DNA from 4 places in the Streptomyces sp. NPDC050528 genome. Region 1 is predicted to be linked to each of the others. Evidence: riboswitches for the same ligand, from Rfam matches in the RefSeq annotation. Region 1 holds a riboswitch; each other region holds the start of a gene.
What was found. Region 1 has a riboswitch for cyclic di-AMP ahead of ACIBK4_RS39915 (peptidoglycan DD-metalloendopeptidase family protein). Riboswitches for the same ligand answer to the same signal wherever they lie in the genome.
Positions count from the first base shown of each region.

Region 2: it holds a riboswitch for cyclic di-AMP, as region 1 does, so the genes downstream of both, ACIBK4_RS43965 (M23 family metallopeptidase) here and ACIBK4_RS39915 (peptidoglycan DD-metalloendopeptidase family protein) in region 1, are expected to answer to the same signal.
Region 3: it holds a riboswitch for cyclic di-AMP, as region 1 does, so the genes downstream of both, ACIBK4_RS11545 (NlpC/P60 family protein) here and ACIBK4_RS39915 (peptidoglycan DD-metalloendopeptidase family protein) in region 1, are expected to answer to the same signal.
Region 4: it holds a riboswitch for cyclic di-AMP, as region 1 does, so the genes downstream of both, ACIBK4_RS25750 (C40 family peptidase) here and ACIBK4_RS39915 (peptidoglycan DD-metalloendopeptidase family protein) in region 1, are expected to answer to the same signal.

Region 1 covers NZ_JBITHH010000014.1:156,626-161,951, reverse strand. Annotated here, with positions in the region: gene ACIBK4_RS39920 (SGNH/GDSL hydrolase family protein) at 34-819, opposite strand; gene ACIBK4_RS39915 (peptidoglycan DD-metalloendopeptidase family protein) at 1,063-1,983, opposite strand; cyclic di-AMP (ydaO/yuaA leader) riboswitch at 1,988-2,150, opposite strand; gene ACIBK4_RS39910 (alpha-galactosidase) at 2,454-4,526, opposite strand; gene ACIBK4_RS39905 (tyrosine-protein phosphatase) at 4,697-5,326, shown strand, end outside.
Region 2 covers NZ_JBITHH010000017.1:224,318-229,643, reverse strand. Annotated here, with positions in the region: gene trmB (tRNA (guanosine(46)-N7)-methyltransferase TrmB) at 20-829, shown strand; gene ACIBK4_RS43975 (PrsW family intramembrane metalloprotease) at 879-2,186, shown strand; gene ACIBK4_RS43970 (aldo/keto reductase) at 2,200-3,144, opposite strand; gene ACIBK4_RS43965 (M23 family metallopeptidase) at 3,210-4,220, opposite strand; cyclic di-AMP (ydaO/yuaA leader) riboswitch at 4,232-4,388, opposite strand; gene ACIBK4_RS43960 (PP2C family protein-serine/threonine phosphatase) at 4,623-5,326, opposite strand, start outside.
Region 3 covers NZ_JBITHH010000003.1:36,928-42,253, forward strand. Annotated here, with positions in the region: gene ACIBK4_RS11540 (DUF1996 domain-containing protein) at 1-491, opposite strand, end outside; cyclic di-AMP (ydaO/yuaA leader) riboswitch at 826-999, shown strand; gene ACIBK4_RS11545 (NlpC/P60 family protein) at 1,008-2,690, shown strand; gene ACIBK4_RS11550 (hypothetical protein) at 2,888-3,349, shown strand; gene ACIBK4_RS11555 (endonuclease/exonuclease/phosphatase family protein) at 3,351-4,208, opposite strand; gene ACIBK4_RS11560 (hypothetical protein) at 4,351-4,884, shown strand; gene gndA (NADP-dependent phosphogluconate dehydrogenase) at 5,029-5,326, shown strand, end outside.
Region 4 covers NZ_JBITHH010000007.1:380,694-386,019, reverse strand. Annotated here, with positions in the region: gene bioB (biotin synthase BioB) at 1-435, opposite strand, end outside; gene ACIBK4_RS25770 (8-amino-7-oxononanoate synthase) at 583-1,710, shown strand; gene ACIBK4_RS25765 (DUF397 domain-containing protein) at 1,752-1,985, opposite strand; gene ACIBK4_RS25760 (helix-turn-helix domain-containing protein) at 1,995-2,864, opposite strand; gene ACIBK4_RS25755 (ATP-binding protein) at 3,077-3,535, shown strand; gene ACIBK4_RS25750 (C40 family peptidase) at 3,621-4,094, opposite strand; cyclic di-AMP (ydaO/yuaA leader) riboswitch at 4,098-4,277, opposite strand; gene ACIBK4_RS25745 (hypothetical protein) at 4,617-4,925, opposite strand; gene ACIBK4_RS25740 (ATP-dependent Clp protease proteolytic subunit) at 4,933-5,326, opposite strand, start outside.

The DNA.
Region 1 (5,326 bases):
GACTCTGCGGCTCCGTAACGCACTCACCCCGCTTCAGGCGACCCGTTCGATCCGCATCTTGATGTCGTCCGGCGACAGCGCGCCCTTGGCCTCGACATGGTCTCCGGAGGACTCGCCCCGGAGCCTGCGCCCGATCCACGGCACCAGGTACTCGCGCGCCCAGTGCACGTCGTCGCGCCGGACGTCGAGCGTGCCGCGCGGCGGCAGCGGGGGCCAGGGCTGGTCCGGGTCGGCCGGGACCTCGATGCCGAGGACCTGGCCGGCGCGGAGCGCCACGCGCGTGTGCCCCTCGGGAGAGAGGTGGAGCCGGTCGCCGTCCCAGGCCCGCCGGTCCTGGACCGTCTTGAGGGACCACAGGTCGAGCACCGGGCAGCCGTAGCGGTCGGCGATGGCCCGCACATGTCCGTTGTAGGTGGCGATCTTGCCGCGCAGATGCTTGAGCACGGGCACGCCGCGGGTGTCGAAGCCGGTCGTCACCATGACGGTGCCGACGGCGGCGGTGAGGTCGGCGACCGCGCGTTCGAAGCGCTCGGCGACCTCGTCGGGGTCGGTGCCCGGACGGATGATGTCGTTGCCGCCCGCTGCCAGCGAGACCAGGTCGGGCCCGATCTCCTTGGCCCGGGTGAGCTGGTCCTCGACGATCTGGTCGAGCAGTTTCCCGCGCACGGCCAGGTTGGTGTACTCGAAGTCGCCCTCGGGCCGCCGATCCGCGAGCAGTACCGCGAACCGGTCGGCCCAGCCGACCATCGCCCCGTCGGGCCCTGGGTCGCCGACGCCCTCGGTGAAGCTGTCCCCCACCGCCACGTACGACCCGATCACTGATCTGTTGTCACTCTTCGAATCGTTAGCCACGGCAACCATAATTCACCCTCACCTGTGACCTACGCGATCGTATTTAGGGGTTGACGGGCGGTGAGATAAGCCACTTGTAAAGGGTTGTCCAAAGTCGGAATAAGCCTCTGATCAGGGGCGTTGACCCCGGAACTGCCATGCCCGAAGGCCGGACCCAAGGATCTGGGTCCGGCCTTCGATGGCGTGGGGCAGGGGCGTCGGGGCCCGATGTCAGCCGACGGTGACGCCGTGCGAGCGGAGGTAGGCGACCGGGTCCACGTCCGAGCCGTAGTACGGCGTGGTCCGGATCTCGAAGTGGAGGTGCGGGCCGGTCACGTTGCCGGTCGCACCGGAGAGGCCTATCTGCTGACCCTCGGTCACGGTCTGGCCGGCCGAGACGGAGAGCTGCGACATGTGGGCGTACTGCGAGTACTCGCCGTCCGCGTGCCGGATGACGACCTCGTTGCCGTACGCGCCGTCGTAGGCCGCCGAGACGACCGTGCCCGCGGCTATCGCCTTGACGGTGGTGCCGGTCGGGACGACGAAGTCGACGCCCGTGTGGTAGCCGCTGGACCACATGCTGCCGGCGACGTGGTAGCCGGTACCGATGGTCGCGCCGGTCACGGGGAGGGCGTAGCCGGTGGAAGTGCTGGTGCTCGTGTCGCTCTGCGTGGCCGACGTGCTCTTCGAAGAGGAAGACGACGAGGACGACGAAGTACCGGACGACTTGGAGGACTTGGCCGTGTCCGCCCCGCCCGTCCCGCTCGTCGCGGCCTTCTCACCGAGGGAGAGCTTCAGGCCCGGGTGGATCAGCGACGGGTCGCTGCCGATCGCCTCGCGGTTGTCCTGGTAGAGCTTCTTCCAGCCGCCGGTGACGTCCTGCTCCTCGGCGATCTTCGCGAGCCAGTCGCCCGACCGCACCGAATACGTCTTCACGCCGGAGGCCTTGACGGTCGCCTTCTCCGCGACGGCCTTCTCGGTCGCCGGAACGGACTGAACCGCCTTTTCCGGAGCAGAAGTCGGGGTCGCGGCATGGGCGCCGGCGGCTCCCATGAGCGGAAGGGCGAGCGCGGCACCGCCGGTTCCGGCTACGGCCATCGAGCGGGAGAAGCGCTGGGACTTCGGGCGGCGGTGCTTACCCTTCGCGGGCATGACGAATTCCTCTCCGGCGCCTGCGAGGTGAGCTGTCGGGTGCGGGCTGGAGATGCCCGGCCGCGCGCTGGTCGCGGCTAAACCCCAAGCCCGTTCCGGAGACCGGAACAGGCGTCTTACCTGTGGGTCCCCCGCTCCTGCCGCATACGGGTGAGTGGATGCGAAGTCCGGTCGGCGGCAGGACTGGGCGTCCGTCCGGATTGGTGGCGAACGTAAGCGAGGAAGACGCAAAGGGACAAGCAGGAGGTTCCACGGATTTGCGTTCCTTGCGATCCCCTGTGGGAATTCACAGTCACCCTCCGTGAATTCCCCCGGGACTCAACCCCTCAATTCCCCTGTAAAAGCATGCCAATTACGTGAACATGACGAACGACTCACGGTCACGAATATGACGCTGCTCACGTACGCAATCATCAGGTTCCTTTATTCCAGAGCGAGTTGGAACGAAGGCTGCAATTGGGACAGAAGGATCAGATGCGACGCAGACGGAGAACCGTCGCATCAAGGTCACCGCGCAGCCCGGTCCGCAGTCCGTGGTGCAACAGGACGGCACCCCGGTGGACTTCGCCCGTTTCGAGGCATTCGTACGACGCCGTCGGGTCGAGCCCGCGCAGCCGGAGCGCCGGCAGCGGCTCGCCGTAGTTCTGCGACTGGAGCAGGGCGAGGACGACGGTCTCGTCGCCGCGCACGTACTGCACGGCGCTCAGGCCGCCGCTCGGCGGGCGCAGGCGGTAGAGGTCGCCGTGCTGCACGAGCGGGCGGATCTCCTTGTAGAGGTCGACCCAGCGGCGGGCCTCGACGAGTTCCTCCTCGGTCCACTCCGAGAGGTCGCCGCCGACGCCGAGCACTCCGGCCATGGCGCTCACGAACCGGAAACGCAGGCTGCTGACCCGGTCGTTGAGCTGAGTGTTCGGGCTGTCGGTGACCCAGGCGGCCATCACGCGCGCGGGGTGGATCTGGCTGAACCCGTGCTGGATCGCGAGCCGGTCCAGCGGGTCGGTGTTGTCCGAGGTCCACACCTGGTCCGTGCGGCTCAGGATGCCGAGGTCGATGCGGCCGCCGCCACCCGAGCAGGACTCGAAGGCCACCCCCGGGTGGGCCGCCCGCAACCGGTCCAACAGGCCGTACAGCGCCCGCACATGGTCGACCCAGAGGCGCTGCGGATAGGCGTCACCGGGCCACCCGGCGTCCGTGAAACAGCGGTTGAAGTCCCACTTCACGTAGTCGATCGGGGCGCTGGAGAGCAGCGTGTCGAGCTGCTCCCAGAGGTACTCCTGGACGTCCTCGCGGGCGAGGTTCAGTACGAGCTGATTGCGGAACTCCGTCCGCTTTCGCCCCTCTTGGTACTGCACCCAGTCGGGGTGGGCGCGGTACAGGTCGCTGTCCGGGTTGACCATCTCGGGCTCGACCCAGATGCCGAACTGCATGCCCAGCGCGTGGACGCGGTCGGCGAGGGGCTTGAGTCCTGCGGGGAAGCGGTCCGGGTTGGGGGTCCAGTCGCCGAGTCCGGCACGGTCGCTGGTGCGCTTCCCGAACCACCCGTCGTCGACCACGAAGAGCTCGACACCGGCCGCCGCCGCACGCTGCGCGAGCACCTCCTGCTGCTCCTCGGAGATGTCGAACTGGGTGGCCTCCCAGGAGTTGTAGAGCACCGGCCGGTCCTGGTCCGCGTCCGGGATGACGTACGCCCGCTGGTACGCGTGCCAGGTGCGGCTGGCGCCGCCGAAGCCGGCGTCGCTCCACAGCCCGGCGAAGACGGGGGTCGTGAAGGACTCCCCCGCCTCCAGGAGCAGCAGCCCGGATTCGTCGTAACCGGCGCCGCCGGTGATCTGCACGCGCGCGTCCGGGAGTTGGGCCACGGCGATCCGCCAGGACCCCGACCAGCCGAGGGCACAGCCGTAGACCTCGCCGCGCTCCTCGGTCGCGTCGGTGTCGAGGGCCACCCAGGGCAGATGCGGGTGCCCGGTGTGGCCGCGCCGGCTGCCGATGACCTTCTCACCGTAGGTGAGACCGGAACGCACCAGCCGTGACTCGGCGGCCCACCGCCCGTGCAACTGCGACAGCTGCCACCCCTCCCGCTCGGGCAGCGTCCAGGTCGCGGAGTCGGCGCGCAACAGCTCCAGCGCCTCGGCCCCACCGTTGTCGAGACTCGTCCAGCGCTCTACGACGTCGCCGCGCATCCGGTAGTGCAGCGTGATCGCCAGTCCGGTGTCGCGGAAGCGCAGCCGCAGCTCGTCGCCCTCGGTGTCGTACCGCTCGAAGGTCCACTCCGTACCGCGCCGCTCGGGCGTCCGCACGGAGAGGGCGGGGCGGGCGAAGCGGGGGCCGCCCTCGACGGGGTACTCCTCCCGGCCGTCGAGCGGGGACTCGAAGGAGGAGCCGCCGGGCAGCGGGCGGGCGGCGAGTTCCTCGGCGTCGGCGAGTGCGATCGCGGGGCCCCAGTGCAGGTGGAGCAGCTCGTCGGCCTCGGTGAGATGGACGGCGTAACTGCTCGTGGGGCCCGACAGCACCCACGTACGGCCGTTCTCGGCGATCTCCAGCATCAGGTCCCTCACAGATTCGAACAAGTCCGCTCAAGCGCCAACATCATCAACGGCAGGGGGGCTGTGAGGCAACGCCTGTGGACAACTCATTGCCGGTGGAACCCATGTCGTATCGTCGAGAACGTGCCCGCCGGTGAGCCGCGCCGTCGGGCCGAGTGGGAGGAGTCCTCGTGACGCAGCAGATTCCGTCGACCGAGCCGGAGTTGTCCGGAGTGCGCAATTTCCGGGACGTGGGCGGACTTCCGACGGTGGACGGACGGCGGGTGCGGCACGGGGTGCTGTTCCGCAGCGGTCATCTCGCGCACGCGACCGAGGAGGACGCCGCGTTCCTCACCTCGCTGGGCCTGCACACGATCTTCGACTTCCGCAACGCGTCGGACCAGAAGCTGGAGGGTCCCGACGTCGAGCTGCCCGGCGTGCGCAATGTGAATCTGCCGCTGAGCGACCCGGCGGACGGCTCCGAGTTCTGGAAGATGGTCCGCGACGGCGAGATGGACCAGCTGCGCGAGATCCTCGGCGGCGACAAGGGCGCGAACCGGATGATCGCCTCGTACCGCACGATCGTCACGGAGCGCACCGCCGAGCACTCCCAGGTGCTGCACTCGCTCGCGGAGGACAGCGTTCCCGCGCTGATGCACTGCGCGGCGGGCAAGGACCGCGCGGGCCTGTCGATAGCCGTGACGCTGCTCGCCGTGGGCGTGGAGCGCGAGGCGATCCTGACCGACTACCTGGAGTCGAACGCGAAGCACCGCCGCTACAAGGTGCGCCGCAGCGGCTCCGCCGTCTCTGCCTACTCCCCC
Region 2 (5,326 bases), on a different contig from region 1:
CCAGTAAAATCACCGCATTGTGTCTGACTCCCCCAACACCCCCGAACAGCGAACCCGGCCCAAGGGCGAACCCCGTTTCCCCGGCGGGCCAACACCCGACCCCGCCGGCTCCCACCACGAACGCCGCATCCGAAGCTTCCAGCCCCGCAGAAGCCGAGTGACCGCCGGCCAGGCAGACTCCCTGGAACGCCTCTGGCCGAAGTGGGGCCTGGACATCGACGGCCAACGGAACCTCGACCTCGCCGACCTCTTCGGCAACGACAACCCCGTCGTCCTGGAGATCGGCTTCGGCATGGGTGAGGCCACCGCACAGATGGCCGCCGACACCCCCACGACGAACATCCTCGCCGCCGACGTACACACCCCGGGCCAGGGCAACCTCCTCGGCCTCGCCGACCACCACGGCCTGTCCAACATCCGGGTCGCGAACGGCGACGCGATCATCCTGCTCCGCGAGATGCTCGTCCCGGACGCCCTCGACGGACTGCGCGTGTACTTCCCGGACCCCTGGCCCAAGAAGCGGCACCACAAACGCCGCCTGATCCAGCCGGAGTTCCTCACCCTCGCCGCGACCCGCCTCAGGCCCGGCGCGACCCTGCACTGCGCGACGGACTGGGAACCGTACGCGGAGCAGATGCTCGAAGTGCTCGACGCGCACCCGGACTTCGAGAACAGCCAATCCGACGGCGGTTTTGCGCCCCGTCCGGACTTCCGGCCCCTGACCCGTTTCGAGGGCCAGGGACTGGACAAGGGACATGTCGTGAACGATCTGCTCTTCCGTCGCGTACCCCACGACGACCGTCGCGCACCCCACGACGACCAGCGCTGACGCCAGGCTCCATCGCGGGCCGTGCCCTTACCTCGTTAGGGTCGATGCCGTGGCCACGTTTCCGCCGTACCCCCCACACCCCGGCCACCCCGCCGGCGGTGTGCCCGGGCACGGGCCGCGGACGCGCTGGTGGCAGCGGAACTGGGTCCGCTACGGCGCGCTGATCGCGCTGCTCACGCTCTCCGGGCTCGTCATCCTCGCGCTGGTGCGTCAACAGACCGGTACGGAAGGGTTCTTGGTCGGGCTCGGGCTCGCCGTACTCCCCGTACCCCTCCTCGTCGCCGCCTTCCGGTGGCTGGACCGGGTCGACCCCGGGCCCTGGCGGAACCTGCTCTTCTCCTTCGCGTGGGGCGCCTGCGCCGCGGCCCTCATAGCGATCGTCGCCAACAGCTTCGCGACCAGATGGATAGCGACGACCACCGCTGATCCGACCAGCGCGGACACCCTCGGCGCGACCGTCATAGCCCCGATCGTGGAGGAGTCGGCGAAGGCGGCGGCCGTACTCCTCGTCTTCCTGTTCCGCAGACGGGACTTCACCGGGATCGTCGACGGGGTGGTGATAGCCGGGGTCACCGCCACCGGCTTCGCGTTCACCGAGAACATCCTCTACCTCGGCACCGCCTTCGGCACCGACCAGCTCACCGGCGACCGCGGCTTCACCTCCGTCACCGCGGCGACCTTCTTCGTGCGCATCGTCATGTCCCCCTTCGCGCACCCCCTGTTCACCGTCCTCACCGGCATCGGCTTCGGCATCGCCGCCCTCTCCCCCGACCGGCACCACGTCCGCCGCGTCCTGATCCCGCTGACCGGCCTCCTCCTCGCGATGAGCATGCACGCGATCTGGAACGGCTCCTCGACCTTCGGCCAGTACGGCTTCTTCGAGGTCTACGGCATCTTCATGGTCCCCGCGTTCGGCCTGCTGACCTGGCTCGCGGTCTGGACCCGGCAACGCGAACTCCGCAGTGTGCGCGAGGAGTTGCCCGCCTACGTCTACGCCGGCTGGCTGCCCCCGTCCGAACCCTTCGTGCTCGGCTCGATGAAGGCCCGCCGCCTGGCCCGCGAGTACGCCCGCCACCACCTCGGCCGGCAGGCGGCCCGCTCGGTCGCCCAGTACGAGGCCTACGCGACCACCCTGGCGTTCCTGCGGCACCGGGCCGGGCGGGGCCGCGCCGGCGCCGACTTCGTCGTACGGGAAAGGGAGTTGCTGCACGAGCTGTGGATGCGCCGGGAGGTGGCGCGGCCCGCGCTGGACTACGCGGCGCGGCGCACGGCGCCCCCGGTACCGGTGGTGGTGCCGCCGTGGCCGCCGGTGTACGGGTCGTACGGGACGTCCCTGTACAACCCGTACCGGTCCTAGCTCCGAGGACGTTTTACGCCGACGCCTCCGTCAGGCGGGTGATCTCCGCGTCCGTCAGCTCCAGTTCGGCCACGCCCAGCAGTGCGGGGAGTTGCTCGACCGTGCGGGCGGAGGCGATGGGGGCCGCGACCGTGGGCTGGGCGGCGAGCCAGGCGAGGGCCACCGTGGCGACCGGGGCGTCGTGGGCCTGGGCGATCTCGTCCAGGGCGGACAGCACCTGCCGGCCGCGCTCGGTGGCCAGGTGCTTCTCGGCACCCTTGGCCCGGGGGCTGTCGACCGTCGTACCGGGGCGGTACTTGCCGGTGAGGAAGCCGGCGGCCAGCGCGAAGTACGGGACCGCGGACAGGCCCTCCTGCGCGGCGAGCGCGCTCAGCTCGCCCTCGTACGTGTCGCGCGAGACCAGGTTGTAGTGCGGCTGGAGGGCGACATAACGCGCCAGCCCCTCGCGCTCGGAGAAGTCGAGGGACGCCCGGAGCCGCTCCGGGGTGATGTTGGACGCGGCGATGTGCCGCACCTTGCCCGCCTTCACCAGTTGGTCCAGCGCGCCGATGATCTCCTCGACCGGCACCTCGACCTTGTCGAAGTGGGTGTAGTAGAGGTCGATGTGGTCGGTGTCCAGGCGGCGCAGGGAGGCGTCGGCGGCGGCCTTGATGTTGGCGGCGCTCAGACCCGGGAAGTCGGGGTGCTGGCTGACCTTGGTGGCGATGACGACGTCGGAGCGGTTGCCGCGGGCCTTGACCCACTTGCCGATGATCGTCTCGGACTCGCCGCCGTGGTTGCCCGGCGCGAACGCCGAGTACGAGTCGGCGGTGTCGACGAAGTTGCCGCCCGCCGCCGCGTACGCGTCGAGCACCGCGAAGGAGGTCGCCTCGTCCGCGGTCCAGCCGAAGACATTGCCGCCGAGGGAGAGCGGGAAGACCTCGAGGTCGGACCGGCCCAGCTTGCGAAGAGAAGTCATGACCCTCTTCAACAGCCGGACCGGAACCGCATATTCCAGGCGATCAGGGAGAGATCAGGGACAGATCAGGGGTTGAGACCCTTGCTGCGCAGCCAGGGCGCCGGGTCGCTGGCGGTCGCGGCACCGTTGATGTGCACCTCCAGGTGGAGATGCGGCCCGGTCACGTTGCCGGTGGCGCCCACGCGGCCGATGACCTCACCGGTGGAGACCTTCTGCCCGACGCTGACGTTGATCGAGGACTGGTGGCAGAACCACAGCTCGGTGCCGTCGTCGAGGGTGATGATCGTGCGGTACCCGTACGACCCGGCCCAGCCCGCCTCGGTGACCGTGCCGCTGTGGATGGCCTTGATCAGCGTGCCGGTGGGCGCGGCGAAGTCGAGACCCGTGTGATACCCGGAGGACCACATCGAGCCGGCCTGGCCGAAGGTGCCGGTGATCGTGTACGAGGCGACCGGCAGCGTGTACTGCTTGGCGAGCGCGGCGAGCTTCGCGGCCTCGGCCTTCTTCTTGGCGGCGGCCTCCGCGGCGTCCTTCGCGTCGGCGGCCTTCTTCGCGGCGTCCTTCTCGGCCTTGGCGGCAGCGGCGTCGACCTGCTTGGCGACGGCGGCCTCGGCGGCGGCCTGGGACTTGCCGTCGACCTGGAGCTGCTGGAGTTCGGCCTGCGCCATGATCCGGTTGCGCAGCAGCTCACCCGCGTCCGAGGCGCCCTTGGCGGTCTCGGTGGTGGTGACACCGACGCTGCTGAGCGCGGTCGCGGAGCCCTTGGGGGTACTACTGGACGAGTCGTCCAGCAGGTGACCCACCGAGGGCAGGTCGGGCAGGGAGATGGAGACCGGCGGCTTGCCGGTGTTGGCGCTGGCCATACCGCCCGCGCTGACGGCGGCTATGACACCGACGCCCAGGACGGTGGAGCTGCGGGCGAATCCTCCGCCACCACGCTGCTTGGCGACACGGTGCTTGCCGCGGTTGGGAGCAATGGACTCCGCGCTGGGGTTCCACTCCTCCCAGGGGCCCTCGTCGGGGCGGTATCCGCCGTAGACGACAGGGGCTTCTGGGGCAGCCTGGTTGGACGCCACGTGGGCGTGCTCCTTTCCTTCCTTCTCGCCTACCGGGTTAGCTGACGGGTTCGGAGCAGGAAGGTCTCCTACGCGCGTAAACCGGCCGTGTTTCCACGGCAGTTGACGAGCGATTCACCCCAAGTGGTGGTTCCCCGGTTCCCTCGCGGGATTCGGCGCGTGCGCACGGAGCCATCTCTTGTGACGGCTGGGACGACCGCGCTGCGTTATCGAACGTTAATAGACACGGGCGCCCGTTTCCAAGCTGTTCGGCTTGATCATTAACCTTTCCTTGCTGGACGAAGGGCCCACCACCGGCGAAAAACGGGCGAGTTGGCCAAGTCTCAGAATTCCCACAGGTATTGACGGTATGTCAGTTGTTATGCGGAGGGCGCTCGCCCGGTCACGGCCCGTGATATTCGGTCATGGATGACGTACGGCGATCATCGCCATGTCGTCCGTCATCCAGCCCCCGGAGTACCGGCGCACCTCCTTGGCGAGGATGCCGAGCAATGCCTCGGGGGTACGGAAGGTCCGCCCGGCCAGCCGCGCCGCCGGGTCGTAGAAAACCCCGCGGGCGTCGCGCGCCTCGGACAGCCCGTCGGTGTGCACGAGAAGAGTCGCCCCGCCCGGGAACGCGAACTCCTCGGCGCGGTCGGGCCAGACCCCCAACTCCCCCATTCCCAGGGGCAGTGCGGGTTCCTCGACCTGCAACACGCTTACGGTGCCGTCCACTTGGAGGAGCAGCGGCGGCGGATGTCCCCGGTCGACGATCCGTACGACGCCGTCGCCGTGCGGGAGTTCGGCGAGGACGGCCGTGGTGAACCCCTCGAACGCGTCGAGTCCGTCGCGCCGGGTGCCCTCGCGCGCCAGCGCCCGCTCCAGCCGCTGCGCGACCGCCTCCAGGGTCGTCTCCTGCTCGGCGGCCTCCCGGAACGCCCCGATGACCACGGCGACGGCGGCGACCGCGCCCATGCCCTTGCCGCGCACGTCCCCGACGACCAGCCGTACGCCGTGCGGGGTGTCCTGCACCGCGTACAGGTCGCCGCCGATGAACGCGTCCTCCTGCGCCGCCTCGTACCGTGCCGCGATCTCGAACCCGCCGATCCGCTCGGCCGGTTCGGGCA
Region 3 (5,326 bases), on a different contig from region 1:
CTGGCGCTCTGGTCGTCGCCGTTGCCGTTGCCGTTCCCGTCGCCGCCCTGGTCACCGTTCTCGTTCGTGGGGGCGATCAGAGTGCAGCCGGCGAGCGCGTCGAGTCCCTCCGGGCGGTCGCCGACACGGTCGATGGCGTCGTCGATCCGGCTGATCGTCGCGGCCCGCTTCTCTTTCAACGGATTCATGATCGCGTTGTCGGCGAAGGAGGCGTCCTGGCGTATGGACTCCGTCGAGTCCCTCAGTTTCTGGTAGGCCTCGGTTATCTGCTGGTCCAGAAGCGCGAGTTGGGCGTCGACCTCGGTCTTCGCCTCGTCCGGGACCGTCGTCAACTGGGTGCCGATGTCCGGGCAGTCGATCGTGGCGGCGTCCGACGCCGCGTCCGGAGACCCTTGTTGGGCGGAATCACCACCCCAGCCTTCGGACGCCGACGCGTAGACGTTCGCCGCCACCAGTCCTCCGCCGCCCAGCATCAGGGCGACTGCTGCCATCGTCGCGCGTCGTGCGCCCGTGGGGCGTCTGCGCGTGTTGCGTGCCAAGGAAGTTGCTCCTACACGTATCGGTCGGCCCGGATCGTCCCGGCATGGAAATCCCCCGTTCCAATACGGAGCCGGATGCCGGTGTGTTCAACCGTCCCAAAAATTCATAGCGACCTCATATGGATCACCCGGCTCGGCGGGCTCATGAGCCCGGGACACGTTTGGGAGAGGTAAAGGTCACAAAAACGTATCGGACATATCGCGCTTCAACCTTCACACGAGGCACACACGTTGGCTAAGTTGACGCTCAGACCGTACGACCTACTCCGGCGATCAGCGCCGGGCCGCACGGTTTGCGCCGAATCCGGTGTGTCGCTCGCGACAGCCGGAACCGGGGACCCAACCGACTTGGGGTGAATCGGCCCAACTGCCCGTCCGGGCAAGGGTCGTAGGGCAATCCTTCCGTGATCGGCCGCCCGAACCCGACAGCTAACCCGGTAGGCGCGATACGGAAGGAGCACGTCTGCCATGCCGGCAGAACGACGTACGCGCACCGGAGGCAGTGGCCCCACCGTGGACGACCGACCCAGCCGTGACGAAGTGCAGCGGCGGATCAACTCCCTTTACGACAGGGCCGAGACAGCCACCGGAAACTACAACGCCACGCGCAAGATGTCCGGGGGTCCGCGTCAGCGCGTCGAGCCCCGTCCTGGCGCGTCGCGTCCTTCCGACCCCGCTCTCGACGCCGTCACCAAGCAGTGGTTCGACCGGGCCCGTGCCCAACTCGGCCCGACCGTACCGGCGGTCCTGCCGCCGGGCAGGACTCCCGCGCGTCCGGCGGCACCCCGTTCCGAGCGGTCCGAACGACGCCCCGAGACCGAGGGCGGCGGCCGAGCGCTCGAAGCGCCGCCCGGCCGCGCCGTGGCCGAACTGACCGCAGGCACTTCTGCGCCGGCGCTCGCCACCCCGCAACTCGCCTCCCCGGTAGCGGAGTTGACTGCTCTGCCGGTCGCCGCGCTGCCGCCCGCCGCGCCGCAGGCACCCCAGATGCAGCAGATGGCTCAGATGCCGCAGGCGACCGTCCTCGACCTGCCGCCCGTGCCTGCCATCGAAGTACCGCCCGCACCCGTCGTGGAACCGCAGCAACTCACCCTCGCGGCCGCCGCCCCGGCGCCGGTCTTCGACCCGCTCACCGCGGACCTGGAGCTGCTCCCGTACATCGCGGCGCCGCGCACCGAATCGGCCCCAACGGGTGCCACCTGGCCGCCCGCGCAGACCAACTGGCCCACCCCGGAGACGACTTGGTCGACCGGGTCCATGCCGATGGTCCCGGAGCCGCAGGCGTGGTCGACCGGCCAGATGCCCGTCGTGCCCGAACAACAGGCGTGGGCCACGGGCCAGATGCCGATCGTGCCCGAACAACAGGCTTGGGCCACCGGGCAGATGCCCGTCATCCCCGAGCAGCAGGCCTGGTCCACAGGCCAGATGCCCATCGTCCCTGAGCAACCAGCTTGGTCCACGGGGCAGATGCCGATCGCGCCCGAGCAACCAGCTTGGTCCACCGGCCAGATGCCGATCGTCCCCGAGCAACAGGCATGGTCCACCGGCCAGATGCCCATGGTGACCGAGCAGCGGACCTCGTACGCCACGCCGGAGCCGGACTGGCGTCCGCCGCGGCAGGAGTGGCAGCCGACCCCGCCCGCCGCCGAGGTCTCCTTCGCCGCGGCCCCGGCCGTCGCTCCCGAGTTCACCCTGCCCACGGCTCCGACGATGGCCCCGGAGATCATTCTTCCCCCGGCGCCGACCATCAGCCCGGCGCCCGCGGCAGCCGTACCGCAGGACCCCAGCACGCTCAGCAAGACCAGCACCGCGCTCGCCTTCGCCCGCGCACAGATCGGCAGGCCCTGCCTGTGGGGCGCGGCGGGACCGGACGCGTACGACTGCTCCAGCCTCACCCAGGCCGCCTGGAAGGCCGCCGGCGTCCTCCTCCCGCGCACCGCTCAGGAACAGTCCGGCGCCGGCGCCCTCGTCCCGCTCACGGACATCCGCCCCGGTGACCTGATCTTCTTCCACGACAGCATCGACCACGTCGGCCTCTACACCGGCAACGGCCTGATGATCCACGCGCCGAGCCCGGGGACGCCGATACGCGAGGAGTCGATCTTCTACGCCGGTGCCGCCGCCATCCGGGGCGCCGTACGGCCCGCCTGATCCGATCAGGGCCGGGCATTTCCCGGCCCTGACCGCACACCCCGCGACACTCCCGGCCAACCGCGTCGTCGGCCTGTACAAGTGGTGCATCCTGGGACACGGTCGTAGCGTCGACAGAGACACGACGACCGTGCCCCGGCAGGCGGGCCCACCGCCGGTGCGGGGCGACGAGGACGAAGAGGCGGCCGGGAGCGGACATGTACAAACACACCATGGTGGGAGTCGTCACGCTCTGTGCCGCCGCCCTGCTCGCGCCGGCCGTCGGCACCTCGTCCGCGGCCACGGCGGACCCCACGCCGACCGCCTCGTCCCGGCAGCCCCAAAGTCCCGTGCTCGTCGACTGTCTGTGGCACCCCGAGGTGCGCCCCACCGACTTCATGCTCGCCTGCGGCGACGGCAACAGCCGCCTCACGTCGCTGCGTTGGACGTCCTGGAACGCCAACTCCGCCACGGCCACGGGCGTCAACGTGGTGAACGACTGCAAGCCCTACTGCGCGGTCGGCAAGTTCCACTCGTATCCGGTCGCCGTGCGGCTCGACACCTCGCAGACCTGGAAGCGGCACCCGCAGGTACGGCAGTACGGCGAGATCACCCTGACGTACCCCGGCGCGAGGCCGGACAAGTTCCAGCACACGGTGACCTACCCCCTCTGGAACTGACTCAGAGCGCCAGCTCCACCACCAGCGGCCGGTGATCCGAGATCGCCGTCCTCGGCACGTCCACCGCCCCTACGGCGTCCACGCCGAGCCCGTTCAGCAGGATGTGGTCGAGCTGGACGAGCGGGCGGTGCGAGGGGAAGGTCGCCTGACGGGCGGACCCTCGCCAGACCCGCCGCGAGGTCGCGTTGAGCGTGGCCCGGGGCAGCGCGCCGATCAGGTTGAAGTCGCCCATCAGGACCTGGGGTTGGGGCAGATCGGCGATCCAGCGGCGCACGGTGCGCAGTTGCCCGAGGTTCCACCCCGGCACGAACGAGAGATGGACGGCCACGACGGTGAACGGGCCGTGCGGCCCTTCCAGTACGGCGGCCAGGGCGGCCCGCGGCTGATCCCGGGCCAGCACCGGAGCGGCCCGCCCGGCCACCCGCAACGGCATGCCGAAGGGCGCCGGCGGAAGCCGTAGCGCCCGCCACTCGTGGACCGGGAGCCGGGACAGCAACGCCACTCCGTGCGAAGAGACTTCGGGCTGCCTCTCGGGACCGTAGACGCGCATCCCGGGCTCGGCCGGGTCGGGGACCCAGCCCCGGCCGGGTACGGAACGGCAGTGCAGCGCCGTCGCGTAGCGCCAGTCGCGTGCGCCCATCGCGGCGGCGGCGACGGCGGCCTGATCGACACCGCCCGACCGCTCCTGGAGACAGTCGATCTCCTGGAGTGCCACCACGTCCGCGTCCAGGCCCGCGACGGCCTCGGCGAGGGGTCCCGAGGGATCGCCGGGGGCAGCGGTCTCCGGCCGGCCGTCCGGCCCGATCCGCTGACCGTGCAGCACGTTGAACGTCGCGCATCTCACCAGTAACTCACCCATGGTCAGGCCGCATTGTACGGAGCCCGCCCCGGCGAGCGGACGGCAACCTCCGAGGACGACACGCCCCGGCCCACTCGGCTCCCGTTGCCGCACCCCGGCCGTCGGCTACGCTGACCGTTTCCAAAACACGGGCGGCGGGGGCATGTTCACCAAACGACTGATAGCGGGCGGACTCACAGCACTTCTGATCGGAGCGCTCAACGCATGCGGGACCGGTGACAGTTCGGGTTCCACGTCCAGCGTGGTCCAGAGCGGTGCGAGCACCACCGCGCCGAAGGCCCAGCCCACCCCCGACACCGTGACCGGCCTCCGCGATGCGGTCCGGCACCTCGCCGGACAGACGACGAAGGCCACTCGGCCGCACACCGTGACCAAGTGCACGCCCGCCACCAAGAAGGTGCAGCACAAGTCCAGTTCGGGGTCGGGCACCAAGAAGAAGACCCGCACCTGGACCACCACGGAGCAGTACCGCAAGTGCGCGAAGGTGCGCAGCGGCACCGAGACGTACACCCGGACCGTCCGCAAGGAACGCTGGTGCGTGAGCCTGGACGACGTCGGCGGCAACACGGCCAAGGACGACGTCTGGTACCAGGTCACGCGCGCCGCCTACGACGAGGTGCGCGGTGCGGACGAGCACGCGCGCGTGGAGTTCACTCCGACCGGTTCGGGCTGCTGAGACCGGGTTCCGGCGACGCGCGGCCGTAACGAATTACGAATCGGGGGCCTGTACTTCGAGTCTTTTCGCGATCACAGACGTACCTGCGGTCATGGGCGCCCAGCGCCGACCCGCCACGTCACCGACTCGGAGAACAGGCACCCCATGAACGCATCCGCACCGCACGACCCCGCCGCCGACGGAACCGCCCAGATCGGCGTCACCGGCCTCGGCGTGATGGGCCGCAACCTCGCGCGCAACTTCGCCCGCAACGGCTACACGGTGGCCGTCCACAACCGGTCGCCGCACCGCACCCACGAGTTGATGAAGGAGTACGGCGACGAGGGCGCCTTCGTCCCGGCCGAGACGGCACAGGAGTTCGTGGCCGCGCTCGAAAAGCCCCGCCGCCTGATGATCATGGTGCAGGCCGGTCCGGCCACCGATGCCGTGATCGACGAGTTCG
Region 4 (5,326 bases), on a different contig from region 1:
GAGGCAGGCGCACACCTCGACGCCCTCGTTCTGGTCCTTGATCGCCTTGATGGTGCCCGCGACCCGGTCCACGTCCCGGTCGGTCGGACCCCGGCCCGAGGCGACCAGGCAGACGCGCTTGGCGCCTCCCGCCACACCGGCCGCCGCGGCCTTCGAGGCAGCGTCGGGTTTCAGCCACGTGTACTTCAGGATCTCGGCCTTGGAGCCGAGCCGCTGCGAGCAGTACGAGCAGTCCTCGGGGCACAGGCCGGACTTCAGGTTGACGAGATAGTTGAGCTTCACCCGTCGGCCGAACCAGTGCCGGCGCACCTTTCCGGCCGCGGCCACGACATCCAGCAGGTCGTCGTCCGAGGTGGCGAGGACGGCGAGTGCTTCCGCGCGGGTCGGCAGCTCGCGCCGAAGCCCCTTGTCCACGAGCGTGTTCAGCAGGTCCATGAGATCCGATCCTGTCCTACGGGACCGCCCGCGGCCAAGGAGAGATTGAACAAGAGATGGGGCGGGCGGTGTGGGTATCACCACACCATGGGCGGCTGGTCGTCCGATTAGTGTCTGTGCACTGCCTACAAAAGCCCCGGAGGACCCATGGCGTTCGGCTGGATCGACGAACAGGCGGAGCAGCGCCGTCGCGCCGGGCTCGTGCGGACGCTGCGACCCCGTCCCGCCGACTCGCCGCTGCTGGATCTCGCGAGCAACGACTACCTGGGTCTGGCCCATCACCCCGAGGTCGTCGAGGGCGCTGCTGATGCCGCGCGGACCTGGGGCGGGGGGTCCACCGGGTCGCGGCTCGTCACCGGTACGACCGAGCTGCATGCCCAACTGGAGCGCGAACTGGCCGAGTTCTGCGGCTTCGAGGCGGCCCTCGTCTTCTCCTCCGGGTACGCGGCCAACCTCGCCGGTGTCACCACGCTCGCGCCGCACGGCTCGCTGATCGTCTCCGACGCGGGGAACCACGCCTCGCTCATCGACGGCTGCCGGCTGGCGCGGGGTGCGACCCAGGTCGTAGGACATGCCGATCCGGACGGGGTGCGCAAGGCGTTGCGGACGCATGACGGGCAGGCCGTGGTCGTGTCCGACTCGGTGTTCTCCGTGGACGGGGACGCGGCGCCGGTGGGGGCGCTCGCCGAGGCGTGCCGGGAGTTCGGGGCGGGGCTGCTGCTCGACGACGCGCACGGGCTCGGGGTGCTGGGCGAGGGCGGGCGCGGGGCGCCATACGCGGCGGGGCTCGCGGGGTGTGAGGACGTGGTCGTGACCGTGACCCTGTCCAAGTCGCTCGGCAGTCAGGGCGGTGCCGTGCTCGGGCCGGCCAGGGTGATCGACCATCTGGTCAACGCGGCGCGGACGTTCATCTTCGACACGGGGCTCGCGCCCGCTGCGGCCGGCGCGGCGCTGGCCGCGCTCACCCTGCTGCGGCGCGAGCCCGAGCGGGCTGCCCGGGCGCGCGCCGTGGCGGGCGACCTGCACGCACGGCTGACCGCCGCGGGTCTGGAAGCGGTACGTCCGGACGCCGCCGTGGTCTCGGTGCGTGCGCCGTCCCCGGAGGCGGCCGTGCAATGGGCGGCCGACTGCCGTACGGCAGGGCTGGCCGTGGGCTGCTTCCGTCCTCCTTCCGTGCCCGACGGCATCTCACGGCTCAGGCTGACCGCCCGAGCGGACCTCTCCGGGGCCGAGATCGAACGCGCTGTACGTGTGATCGGCGAGACGCGACCATGAGTCGGCGTGACACGGCCGTGCGTCGCCTGCGATCGGACAGATCAGTGGAACGTGGCGAGGAAGCCCGTCCAGCTCGCGGGGGAGAAGAGCAGGGCGGGTCCTTGCGGGTCCTTCGAGTCGCGTACGGCGAGCAGCCCCGCGCGGGGGCCTGAGCGCGGACGAGCCGCCTCGACGCAGTTGTTCGCTCCCGTGCTGTAGCTGCTGCGCAGCCACCGCACACCGGACAGTTCAGAGCTGTCAGAACTGGAAGGTACGTTCCGAGGCAGTGCAGACATGGTGCCTCCTTACGCGCCGTCACCTATCCCGGCGATGTAATCCGACGAATCCTCGGGCGAAAGGGCGTGGAACTGAAGGGTGTTGAAGGCCTCGGTGTAGGCCTCTAGGTCTTCTTTCCGTTCGAGGTAGAGGCTACTCGTCAAGTGGTCTAGAACAACCACGTCCAGATCAGAAGTGCTCGGAAAGGAGAAGATAACGAAAGGCCCGGTGATGCCGATGTGTGCTCCTGCGGCGAACGGCAGTACCTGAAGCCTCACTTGGGGCAGCTTGGCCGCCTCCACGAGCCGGTCCAGCTGACGTGCCATCACCCCCGGCCCGCCCACCTCGCGCCGGAGCACCGCCTCGTCGAGGACCACGCTCAGCTCCAGCGGCGGATCCGCGCGCAGCACGTCCTGCCTGGCCAACCGCACCTGCACCAGGGCGTCCAGCCGGTCGGGGCCGTCGTTGTCGAGGCCTCCCACGGCGGCCCGGGTCACCGCGCGGGCGTACTCCGGCGTCTGCAGCAGTCCGGGGACCACCGAGGTCTCCAGGGTGCGCAGCGTGCTGGCCTGTGACTCCAGGCTGATGAAGTCCCGGTAGGCGGGCGGCAGTACACCGCGATAGGCGTGCCACCAGTGGTGCCGGCCGCCGCCGTCCTCGGAGCCCGCCAACACGAGGAGCATGTCCCGAAGTTGTGGGTCGCCGACCTGGTAGGCGTCCAGGAGTAACCGGACGTCGGGCGGTTTCACGCCACTCGCGCCCGTCTCGATGCGGCTCACTTTCGACTGGTGCCAGCCGACCAGCCGGGCCGCCTCACCGCTGGTGAGCCCCGCCTCCGCACGCAACGCGCGGAGTTCGGCGCCCAGTTTCCGGCGGCGCACCGCGGGACCGTACTGCATGGGTTTCTCCTTACTCCTTCCGAGCCGCCCAAATACGGTCTGGGGTCGCAGAGTTCACCGCTTCGAGCGACAGATATATGCATATCTTGGTGGATCGCCACCGTTACCGACGCGGTAATGGCAGTCTGGCGAAGAAGCACCAGTCCGGGACCGTACTCGAACCATCCGCTCCGTGTCGGACACCGGTCCCGCGGGAAAGGGACGACCGCGCCATGGCAGACCATCTGGAAGCATCCGTCACTCTGCCGAGCGATCCCGCCTCGGTCTCCGCCGCCCGCACGTATGTGGTCGGGACCCTGGTGGATTGGGGACTTCCGGCGGACACGGAGGTCGCCGACACCATCCGCCTCATCGTCTCCGAACTCGCCACCAACGCCGTACAGCACACCTTCGGGCAGTCACCCACCTTCACGGTGGACATCGAGCTGGAGCGTGACGAACGGCTGCGCATCGGCGTCACCGACAGCCATCCCCGGTTCCCGAAACGCCTGCCGGCCGCCGTCCAGCAGGACAACGGCCGGGGCATGGTGATCATCCGCTGGCTGACCGCGGAGTGCGGCGGCAGGCTCAAGGTCCGGCCCACCCTGGAGGGCGGCAAGACGGTATCCATCGAGGTGCCCTGGACGGTACCGGCCCGCCCGGTGACCGCCGCGGGCCAGCAGGAGCCGTAGAACGGCGTGGTGAACGTCCCCGGACGCCCGAGGGGGTGGCGGTCCGTCAGGAGACCGCCACCCCCTCGGGAGTTTTCGGCGTGGGTCAGCTGACCCGGCCGTACCAGACGCTCTTGGTCCAGATCTTCTGCAGTCTCACCACGTCCCCGGTCTTCGGGGCGTGCCAGATCTTTCCCTTGCCGGCGTAGATGCCGACGTGGTAGACGCTGGAGCCCGAGTGGAAGAAGACGAGGTCCCCGGCCTTGCGGCTCTTGGCCGAGATGTGGTGGGTCTTGTTGTACTGCTGGGCCGCCGTACGGGGCAGTTTCTTGCCCGCCTTCTTGTACGAGTACAGCGTGAGCCCGGAGCAGTCGAAGCGGCCCGGTCCGGTGGCCCCGTACCTGTACGGGGCGCCCTTCTTGGACGCCGCGACCTGGAGTGCCTTCGTCGCGGGTGTCGCGGCCGCGGCGTCGGATGCGACGCCCGGTATCACGACGGAGCCGCCAACGGCGGCGATGGCGAAGGCCGAGGCCGTACCGGCCCTGACCATCAGCGACGGGACACGATTGAGCGCAGTCATGCGCAACCCTTCGTCAGCCGCCTGTGAAGGATGACCTGTCGGATTCGGGCTGGCGAAGTTGCCCGGCCGCTGACGCGGCTTCACCCCAAGGGCTGCTCGGCCCGGTCATGGCGTGACCGTCCCGGCGACCCGTCGTGCTTGGGTCCTCCACTCCTGCCGATGCAATCCTGTCGACCTGTCATCCGGGCGGCGGCAGGACTCGGCGTCCGCCCGGATCGCCCCGCCGCTGCGGCGGGGTCTTGTCGTCAGACAGGGATCTTCACCTATGAATGTCCGAAAAGCCCAACGGAACCGGGGATTTGTGGGGTTACTCACCACTCACCCGTTCGGCTGAACGCATCGGTGTTCGAGGGAGTGTCGAGGCGGGTGTGACGCCCGGACCAGCACCGGAACACTTCATCCGGCCCTCGGGCTACGCGTGTTGCGCAACCCGGACGGCCGTATGCGCGGAGGCGCGACTACGCCGATCGGGGGTACGTCGTTCGGCTCGTTTCGACGTCGTCCGGGACAGCTTCGCGTCCGTCAACTGTCGGAGGGCGAGGGCAGGGTGACGCGCGCCGTGCGGCGCTCCCCGTCCAGCACGCGCAGCGCCCGCGCGAGTGTGGGGGCGTGCAGCTCGGTCTCGCCCCGCTGGTGCATCAGCGCCAGCGCGTCCCGGAGCTCGGCGGCCTTGGCCACGAGCGCCTGAGCGGCCCGCAGACCACGGTACGTGTCACCGTTGTGCGCCGGGTTGATTCGGCCGAGGAGGTCGGCCACATCCAGGTAACGGTCGATCAACTCGCCCTCGGCGCGCGTGAGTGCGGGCAGCGGCGGCAGTTCCGGCGGCAGCATCGTCGGCTCACTCCCCGCCGTGCTCGATGAGCGAAGTCTTCCGCGTGGCCACGATCCGGTCCACCAGCCCGTATTCCAGGGCTTGTTGGGCATCCATGATCCGGTCCCGCTCGATGTCCTCGCTCACCTGCGCCACCGTCCGGCCCGTGTGCAGGGCCAGCAGTTCCTCCAGTTGGACCCGGGTGCGTGCCAACTCCTCTGCCTGGATGGCGAGATCACTCGCCTGACCCTGGATCGGCTCGGGGAGCGAGGGCTGGTGGAGCACCACCCGCGCACCCGGCAGCGCGGACCGCTTGCCCGGGGTGCCCGCCGCGAGCAGCAGCGCCGCGGAGGTGCCGGCCTGGCCCAGGCAGATCGTCTCCACGTCACACGTGACGAACCGCAACGTGTCGTAGATCGCC